2 regions of the Streptomyces sp. NPDC054883 genome follow, and region 2 is predicted to be linked to the other one. Evidence: riboswitches for the same ligand, from Rfam matches in the RefSeq annotation. Region 2 holds a riboswitch; the other holds the start of a gene.
The links. A riboswitch is a leader RNA that binds a small molecule or an ion and turns the genes downstream of it on or off. The one in region 2 is predicted to bind glycine.

Region 1: linked by a shared signal. The riboswitch ahead of gcvP (aminomethyl-transferring glycine dehydrogenase) and the one ahead of gcvT (glycine cleavage system aminomethyltransferase GcvT) in region 2 are both predicted to bind glycine.

Annotation. Positions count from the first base shown of each region.
Region 1 covers NZ_JBSGYT010000001.1:494,261-498,664, reverse strand. Annotated here, with positions in the region: gene ACWGH1_RS02405 (MerR family transcriptional regulator) at 1-335, shown strand, start outside; gene ACWGH1_RS02400 (DNA polymerase IV) at 398-1,858, shown strand; gene ACWGH1_RS02395 (PRC-barrel domain-containing protein) at 1,855-2,238, opposite strand; glycine riboswitch at 2,357-2,455, shown strand; gene gcvP (aminomethyl-transferring glycine dehydrogenase) at 2,651-4,404, shown strand, end outside.
Region 2 covers NZ_JBSGYT010000046.1:54,651-59,054, forward strand. Annotated here, with positions in the region: gene ACWGH1_RS27725 (enhanced serine sensitivity protein SseB C-terminal domain-containing protein) at 1-231, opposite strand, end outside; gene ACWGH1_RS27730 (enhanced serine sensitivity protein SseB) at 290-1,024, opposite strand; gene ACWGH1_RS27735 (AAA family ATPase) at 1,205-1,837, opposite strand; glycine riboswitch at 2,058-2,161, shown strand; gene gcvT (glycine cleavage system aminomethyltransferase GcvT) at 2,322-3,437, shown strand; gene gcvH (glycine cleavage system protein GcvH) at 3,550-3,930, shown strand; gene glyA (serine hydroxymethyltransferase) at 3,946-4,404, shown strand, end outside.

The DNA of each region.
Region 1 (4,404 bases), on a different contig from region 2:
TCCTCAAGATCGTCAAACGCTTCCTGGACACCGGGGTGGCGCTCCAGAACATCCGCACCGCGGTGCAGCACCTGCGCGACCGCGGCTTCTCGGACCTGGAGCGCATGACCTTGATGAGCGACGGCGCCACCGTGTACGAGTGCACCTCGCCGGACCAGGTCGTGAGCCTGCTCCAGGGTGGCCAGGGCGTCTTCGGCATCGCCGTGGGCGTGGTCTGGCGGGACGTGGAGAACGCCCTGTCGCAGTTGCACGGGGAACGGATCGACACCGGCGAGACGCTGGTGGGCCACAACCCGAGGGACGAACTGGCCGCGCGCCGCAACCGGGCCGTCTGACGCGCGGCGCGCCGCCGGGGGCCCGGGCGGCGTTGTCAGTGGCGTAGGGGAGCATCGGAGCCGTGAGAGCCGCGCCGACCATCCTCCACCTGGACATGGACGCCTTCTACGCCGCCGTGGAGCAGGCGTCGAAGCCGAGCCTGCGCGGAAAGCCGGTGATCGTCGGCGGTCTCGGGCCGCGCGGAGTCGTCGCCACCGCCTCCTACGAAGCCAGGCGCTTCGGGGTGCATTCTGCGATGCCGACGGCGCAGGCCAGACGGCTCTGCCCCAACGGTGCCTACCTGATCCCCCGCTTCACCCTCTACCGGGAGGTCAGCGAGACGGTCATGGCCCTGCTGCGGGAGCTGTCACCGCTGGTCGAGCCGCTCAGCCTCGACGAGGCCTTCGTGGACCTGGAGGCGGGCGGGGTCGCCTTCGACTCGGCAACGGCCCGGGCGACGGGCGAGCGGCTGCGCGCCGACATCATGGCCGCCACCGGCCTCAGCGGCTCCGTGGGGCTGGCCGGATCGAAGATGCTGGCCAAGGTCGCCTCGGAGGAGGCCAAGCCGGCGGGGCTGCTGCTGATCGAGCCGGGAACGGAACGGGAACTGCTCGCGCCGATGTCGGTACGGACCCTGCCGGGCGTCGGGCCGGCCACCGGGGAGCACTTGCGGCGGGCCGGGATCACCACGGTGGGGGACCTGGCCGAGGCCGGCGAGGACGAGCTGGTCCGGATGGTGGGGCGGGCACACGGCGCCGGGCTGTACCGGATGGCGCTGGGCCTGGACGACCGGCCGGTGGTCGCCGAGCGGGACGCGAAGTCGGTGTCCGTGGAGGACACCTTCGACGTCGACCTGCACGACCGGGTGAGGATCCGGTACGAGGTGCAGCGGCTCGCCGACCGCTGTGTGGGGCGGCTGCGCGGTTCGGGGCACTCCGGGCGCACCATCGTGCTGAAGGTGCGCCGCTACGACTTCTCGACCCTGACCCGCTCGGAGACGCTGCGGGGCCCCACCGACGACCCGGGGGTGGTGCGGGAGGCCGCTGCGCGGCTGCTCGAAGCCGTGGACACCACCGGCGGGGTCCGGCTGCTCGGCGTCGGGGTGACGGGGCTGGCGGACTACACCCAGGAGGACCTGTTCGCGCAGGCCGACGCGCTGGCCGCGCAGCAGGCGGAAGAGGCCGCGCAGGAGGGCGCGGCGGACGGCACGGTGGGGGAGGCGGAGGCCGATGGGCCGGACGGGGCGCGGGAGCCGGGCGGGGCGGCCGGCCCGGCCGGGGCGCTCGTACCGGCCGCGGTGGGCGGGCAGGAGCCCGAGCCGGCCGCCGAGCGCCGCTGGCCGGCCGGCAGCGACGTCCGGCACGCGCTCTACGGCCCGGGCTGGGTCCAGGGAAGTGGGGTCGGCCGGGTGACCGTGCGCTTCGAGCGGCCCGGATCCGCGCCCGGCCGGGTACGGACCTTCCGGCTGGACGACCCCGAGCTGGAACCGTCCGACCCGCTGCCGCTGGTAGGGGAGGAGGAGCCGCCCCGAGGCCCCGGCTAGCCTTCGCCGGCCAGGCTGCCGAAGTCCCGGGGCGTCGGGGGCGGGGGCCGCTGGAAGTCCGTCGGCAGGGTCACGTCCAGCCCGTAGTGGTGGTAGAGCTGGAGCTCCTGTTCCGGTGAGAGGTGGCGCCCGACGCCGAAGTCGGGGGCCTCCTTGATCAGGGAGCGTTCGAAGGGCACCCGCAGGGTGTCGTCGACCACCTCACTGGGCTCCAGGGGGACGAAGGCGTCCCGGCTGAACAAGCCGGTCCGCACGGCGGCCCATTCGGGCACGCCGGTGGCGTCGTCGAGGTAGACCTCGTCCACGGTGCCGATCTTGGCGCCATTGCGGTCGAACGCCTTGCGGCCGATGAGACTGCGGGGATCGATGTCGGTCTGCACGGTCCGGTCCCTCCAACTGGTCGCAACTCCTCCGTAATGACTACAGAAGGGCATATCCGCACAGGGGGCCACTCGAGGGAGCTTCCAGATCCTCGCTGGTAGGCTGGGCGATGGCTGTTGACCCTGTGCGGGAGAGTCCTCCGAGTGAGAACGACGGAGGCGCCGAAGGAGCAAATCCTCCCCGGAATCTCTCAGGCATACGTACCGCACGTGACGAGGCCACTCTGGAAAGCAGGGGCGGGTACGGGCGCGCAGTGCCGGTTCCCCTCCTCACCGACGGTGAAAGCCGGATCCGCGGGCCATCCCCGCGACTCCGGCGAAGCTCTCAGGTTGAGATGACAGAGGGGGAGGCCGTCCGGGTGCCCGCGCCGTGGTGCCCCTCGCAGGTCGTACGACCAGGAGGCCTCCGTACATGACCGCCAACCGCATTCCGCTCTCTCAGCTGGAGCGAGGCATCCCCTTCGAGCAGCGCCACATCGGCCCGGATGCCGAGGCGCAGGCCAAGATGCTCGCCCAGGTGGGCTACGGCTCCCTGGACGAACTCACTGCCGCCGCGGTACCGGATGTGATCAAGACCGCGGCCGCGCTGAACCTCCCCGAGGCGCGGACCGAGGCCGAGGTGCTGGCAGAGCTGCGCTCGCTCGCCGACCGCAACCAGGTCCTGTCCTCCATGATCGGCCTCGGTTACTACGGCACCTTCACGCCGCCGGTGATCCTGCGGAACGTCATGGAGAACCCGGCCTGGTACACGGCCTACACGCCGTACCAGCCCGAGATCTCGCAGGGCCGCCTGGAGGCGCTGCTGAACTTCCAGACCGTCGTCGCCGACCTGACCGGCCTGCCGACCTCCGGCGCCTCCCTGCTCGACGAGGGCACCGCGGCCGCCGAGGCCATGTCGCTGGCCCGGCGCGTCGGCAAGGTCAAGGGCGGCGTCTTCCTGATCGACGCCGACGCGCTGCCCCAGACGATCGCCGTGATCGAGACCCGCGCGGAGCCGATCGGGGTCGAGGTCGTCGTCGCGGACCTGTCCGAGGGCATCCCGGCCGACATCGCCGAGCGCGGTGTCTTCGGTGTGCTGCTCCAGTACCCCGGTGCCTCCGGCGCCGTGCGCGAGATCAAGCCGGTCATCGACCAGGCGCACGAGCTGGGTGCCGTCGTCACCGTCTCCGCCGACCTGCTCGCGCTGACCCTGCTGACCTCCCCCGGCGAGCTGGGCGCCGACATCGCCGTCGGCACCACGCAGCGCTTCGGTGTCCCGATGGGCTTCGGCGGACCGCACGCCGGCTACATGGCCGTCCAGGCCAAGCACGCCCGCTCGCTGCCCGGCCGCCTCGTCGGCGTCTCCGTCGACGCGGACGGCAACAAGGCGTACCGCCTCGCGCTCCAGACCCGCGAGCAGCACATCCGCCGCGAGAAGGCCACCAGCAACATCTGTACCGCGCAGGTGCTGCTCGCCGTCATGGCCGGCATGTACGCCGTCTACCACGGCCCGGACGGCCTGCGCACGATCGCCCGCCGGACCCACCGCTACGCCGCCCTGCTCGCCGCGGGCCTGACGGCCGGCGGGGTCGAGATCGTGCACGGCGCGTACTTCGACACCGTCACCGCCCGGGTCCCGGGCCGCGCCGTCGAGGTAGTGGCCGCCGCCCGCGAGGGCGGGGTGAACCTCCACCAGGCCGGCGCCGACCTCGTCTCCGTCGCCTGTGACGAGACGACGCTGCGCGCCGACATCGAGGCCGTGTGGGCCGCCTTCGGCGTCACCGCGGACATCGAGGCACTGGATGCCACCGCCGCGGACGCGCTGCCCGAGGGCCTGCTGCGCTCGGACGCGTACCTGACGCACCCGGTGTTCCACCAGCACCGCAGCGAGACCGCCATGCTGCGCTACCTGCGCAAGCTCGCGGACAAGGACTACGCGCTGGACCGCGGCATGATCCCGCTGGGCTCGTGCACCATGAAGCTCAACGCGACCACCGAGATGGAGCCGGTCACCTGGCCCGAGTTCGGCCAGCTGCACCCGTTCGCCCCGGTGGAGCAGGCCGAGGGCTACCTCACGCTCATCACCGAGCTGGAGGAACGTCTCTGCGAGGTCACCGGCTACGACAAGGTCTCGATCCAGCCAAACGCCGGATCCCAGGGCGAGTTCGCCGGCCTGCTGGCGGTCCG
Region 2 (4,404 bases):
GGCGGCCAGCTCCTGCGGGGAGGTCACGCAGGGCGCGTAGCCCAGGCCGTCGACCTCCATGCCGCCGTACTGGGCGTCCGGGGACCCCGGCTGCCCCTGCCAGAGCAGCATCCACAGGCGGCCCTCGGCGAGGGCGTGCAGGAGCGACTCGTAGCTCTCATAGCGCCCGGGAGTCACCTGGCGCAGCATGTGCTCGACCTGTCCGGCCGCGGCCGTGCCTGACGCACTCACCCGGTACCCCTCTTCGTCCGCCCGTCATCCACGCGTATCGGCCCCAGCTTAAGCGGCCCTAGGGAAGGTAGAAGGGGCGTACGCGCTCACGGATGTGGTCGACCACCGGGTCCTGGGCGGCGTCGAGGAGGATCAACTGCACGGGCCAGGGCGGCGGTACGCGGGTCAGGGCCCGGCCGAGGGCCTCCAGCGGGGCGTCCCGCGCCTCGGGATCCCATCCCATCAACTGGACACCGATGTACAGCTGGGGCGCCCCGCCCTCGACGCTGGCGAGGCAGCGGTGGGCGGCGGCGACCACGCCGATGGCGCGGAACTCCTCGGAGGCGGCGGCGAGGAAGTCGACCGGGTCGTCCTGCCAGTCGGGCTCGAAGAGGCGGACCCGGCCGCCGGCGGCGGGGCCGTCGAGGGGGGTGCGGCCGGTGCGGCAGAGTTCCGCGACGGCGGGCGGGGGGAGCGGTACGCCGACGGCGCCCTCGGGGTTGAGGGCGATGCCGAGCTGCGGGGGCAGGCCGCGGGCGAACTCGACGGCGGGGGCGACGGCGAAGTCCATGGCGGGGCCGGCGCAGACGCGGAACTGGGCCTCGGAGGTGTAGACGGGGACGTAGGCGTCGCCGCCGATGAGCATGGTCGGGAGGTTGAGGGCGGTGTGCTCGGGGCTGCCGCCGGCGGGCAGCGGCACCCAGACGTGGCTGCGGCCGAGCACCTCCAGGATCCTGGCCCCGGCGTCGGCCTGCCCCAGGGCCGCGCCGAGCACGTGCTCCAGCTCGTTGTCGGGCCACCCGCCGCCGTGCATCTGCCGCCTCCGCCACTCGCTCCGCGCTCCTACGCTGACCCTATTCCGTCCCCCCGGCCCCCCACACCCGGGGTCGGCCCCCCGGGCAAACCAGCCCCGCGCAACCCGGCCGCGCCGGCGGCCGGACTTGGCCGGCGCCTCGAACGCCCGCGGGGCGGGGAGTGCGGCCCGTCGGGGCCGTCAGGGGAAGTGGATCCGGGTGACCGCGGCAGCGGAGGGGCGGTCGAGGAGGGTGACCGACGCGCACCCCGCCGGCGGCCGGCCCGCTTCCGCCGCGCGGAGCAGCCGGCCCACCGCCGCCCGGTGGCGGGTGAACGCGTACGCCGACACCCGCCGGCCCCGCTCCGCCTGCCCGGCCAGCGCCTCCTCCGCGGTGGTGTCCAGCAGCACCAGGTGCAGCGCCCGGCCGCGCCGCCGCGCCGCCCCCGCCAGGAGCCACCGCACCCACGCCTGGCTGCCGCAGTCGTGCACCACCACCGACGCCCCCGACCGCACCACCCGCCACAGGCCCCAGTAGTGCGCCGCCCGCACCGCCGGCCGGTACGCGGCGTACGGCAGCGCCCCCCGCATCCGCCGCTCCCACCGCTCCCGCGTGTCCTGCGAGTCGATCGCGCCCACCCCCGCGGCCCGCTTGATCAGCGTGCTCTTGCCGCCCCCGGGCAGGCCGGACACCACCACGATGTCCCCCTCGGCGAAGCCGAGCCACCTCGGCCCCCGGCCCCCCGCCCCCCGCAGGTCCCGCACCTGTCCCGCCGGCGCGGCCGCCCGCCGCTGCACCGGAACGCCCTCAAGGGCCCCCGTCAAAGCCGGCATACCGAACCTCCGCACAGTGATCGCCTCCCCCGAACCGGACCCCAGGCCCCCGGGCCCGTGCCCACTGAATGTAAAGGGACGGTAATCCGGTCCGCCCGGTTCCGCCGCGCCCGCTGGAGCCCCGCTCGGCCCCGCACGGACTTTCGAGCCCGCCCGCCCACACCCGCCCGCCTCGTGCAATGATGTGCGCCATCTGGACACCAACTGCATACCGGCCGCTTGAATCCGCGCGGGAGAGTCCCGGCAGGCCGCAAGGCCGTGCCCGGGCGCCGAAGGAGCAAGTTCCTCCCTTGAATCTCTCAGGCCCCGTACCGCGTGGATGAGGCAGATCTGAAAAGCGGGCTGCTCGACAGCTCCACCCAAGGTGCAAGCCGATGACGCGCCCGCCCGGTGCGGGAACTCTCGGCGAACCTCTCAGGTTCCGATGACAGATGGGGAGGATCGTCCTCGTCATGTCATGCCCTGGGACCCGGGAGCCACACCCATGAGCACTGCCCCCCGCCTGACCGCGCTCGACGCGCTGCACCGCTCGCTCGGTGCGACCATGACCGACTTCGCGGGCTGGGACATGCCGCTGCGCTACGCCAGTGAGCGCGACGAGCACAACGCCGTGCGCACGAAGGCCGGTCTCTTCGACCTGTCCCACATGGGCGAGATCACCCTGACCGGCCCCGAGGCGGTCAAGGCCCTGGACCACGCGCTGGTCGGCAACATCTCCACCGTCGGCGTCGGCCGCGCCCGCTACACGCACATCTGCCAGGAGGACGGCGGGATCATCGACGACCTGATCGTCTACCGCCTCGGCGAGCACGAGTTCATGGTCGTCGCGAACGCCTCCAACGCGCAGATCGTCCTGGACGCCCTGACCGAGCGCGCCGCCGGTTTCGACACCGAGGTCCGCGACGACCGTGACGCGTACGCGCTGATCGCCGTCCAGGGTCCGGAGTCCCCCGGCATCCTGGGTTCCCTCACCGACGCCGACCTGGACGGGCTCAAGTACTACGCCGGCCTGCCCGGCACGGTCGCCGGCGTGCCCGCGCTGATCGCGCGTACGGGCTACACCGGCGAGGACGGCTTCGAGCTGTTCGTCGCCCCCGAGCACGCCGTGGAGCTGTGGCAGGCGCTGACGAAGGCCGGCGAGGGCGTCGGTCTGGTCCCGGCGGGGCTCTCCTGCCGGGACACGCTGCGCCTGGAGGCGGGCATGCCGCTGTACGGGCACGAGCTGACCACCGCCCTGACCCCGTTCGACGCGGGGCTGGGCCGGGTCGTGAAGTTCGAGAAGGAGGGCGACTTCGTCGGCCGCGCCGCCCTGGAGGCCGCCGCCGAGCGCGCCGCCACGAACCCGCCGCGCAAGCTGGTCGGCCTGATCGCCGAGGGCCGCCGGGTCCCGCGCGCCGGTTTCCCGGTCGTCGCGAACGGCGAGGTCATCGGCGAGGTGACCTCCGGCGCCCCGTCGCCGACGCTCGGCAAGCCGATCGCGATGGCGTACGTGGACGCGGCGCACGCCGCGCCCGGCACCTCCGGCGTCGGCGTGGACATTCGCGGTACGCATGAGCCGTACGAGGTCGTGGCCCTGCCGTTCTACAAGCGGCAGAAGTAGTCCCGCTCCGGCCCCGTACCGCGTCACCGCCGTACGGAGGTCCGTACGGCGCCGTCCCAGTACCCAAGACCACCGTTCGCATCCACTCCCCCGCATCCAGGAGAATCAGGTCATGAGCAACCCCCAGCAGCTGCGTTACAGCAAGGAGCACGAGTGGCTGTCGGACGCCGAGGGCGGCGTCTCGACGGTCGGCATCACGGAGTTCGCGGCCAACGCGCTCGGTGACGTCGTCTACGCCCAGCTCCCCGCGGTCGGCGACACGGTGACCGCGGGTGAGACCTGCGGCGAGCTGGAGTCGACCAAGTCGGTCAGCGACCTGTACTCCCCCGTCACCGGTGAGGTCGTCGAGGCCAACCAGGACGTCGTGGACGACCCTTCGCTGGTGAACTCGGCCCCGTTCGAGGGTGGCTGGCTCTTCAAGGTGCGCGTCACGGAGGAGCCGGCCGACCTGCTCTCCAACGACGAGTACGCCAAGCTCACCGCCGGTAACTGACCCCAGGGGATCCTGATGTCCGTACTGAACACCCCTCTCCACGAACTCGACCCCGACGTCGCCGCCGCCGTCGACGCCGAGCTCGTCCGCCAGCAGTCGACCCTGGAAATGATCGCGTCGGAGAACTTCGCTCCGGTCGCCGTCATGGAGGCCCAGGGCTCGGTCCTGACCAACAAGTACGCCGAGGGCTACCCCGGCCGCCGCTACTACGGCGGCTGCGAGCACGTCGACGTGGTCGAGCAGATCGCGATCGACCGGATCAAGGCGCTCTTCGGCGCCGAGGCCGCGAACGTGCAGCCGCACTCCGGTGCCCAGGCGAACGCCGCCGCGATGTTCGCGCTGCTCAAGCCGGGTGACACCATCATGGGTCTGAACCTGGCCCACGGCGGTCACCTGACCCACGGCATGAAGATCAACTTCTCCGGCAAGCTCTACAACGTGGTCCCGTACCACGTCGACGAGACCGGCGAGGTC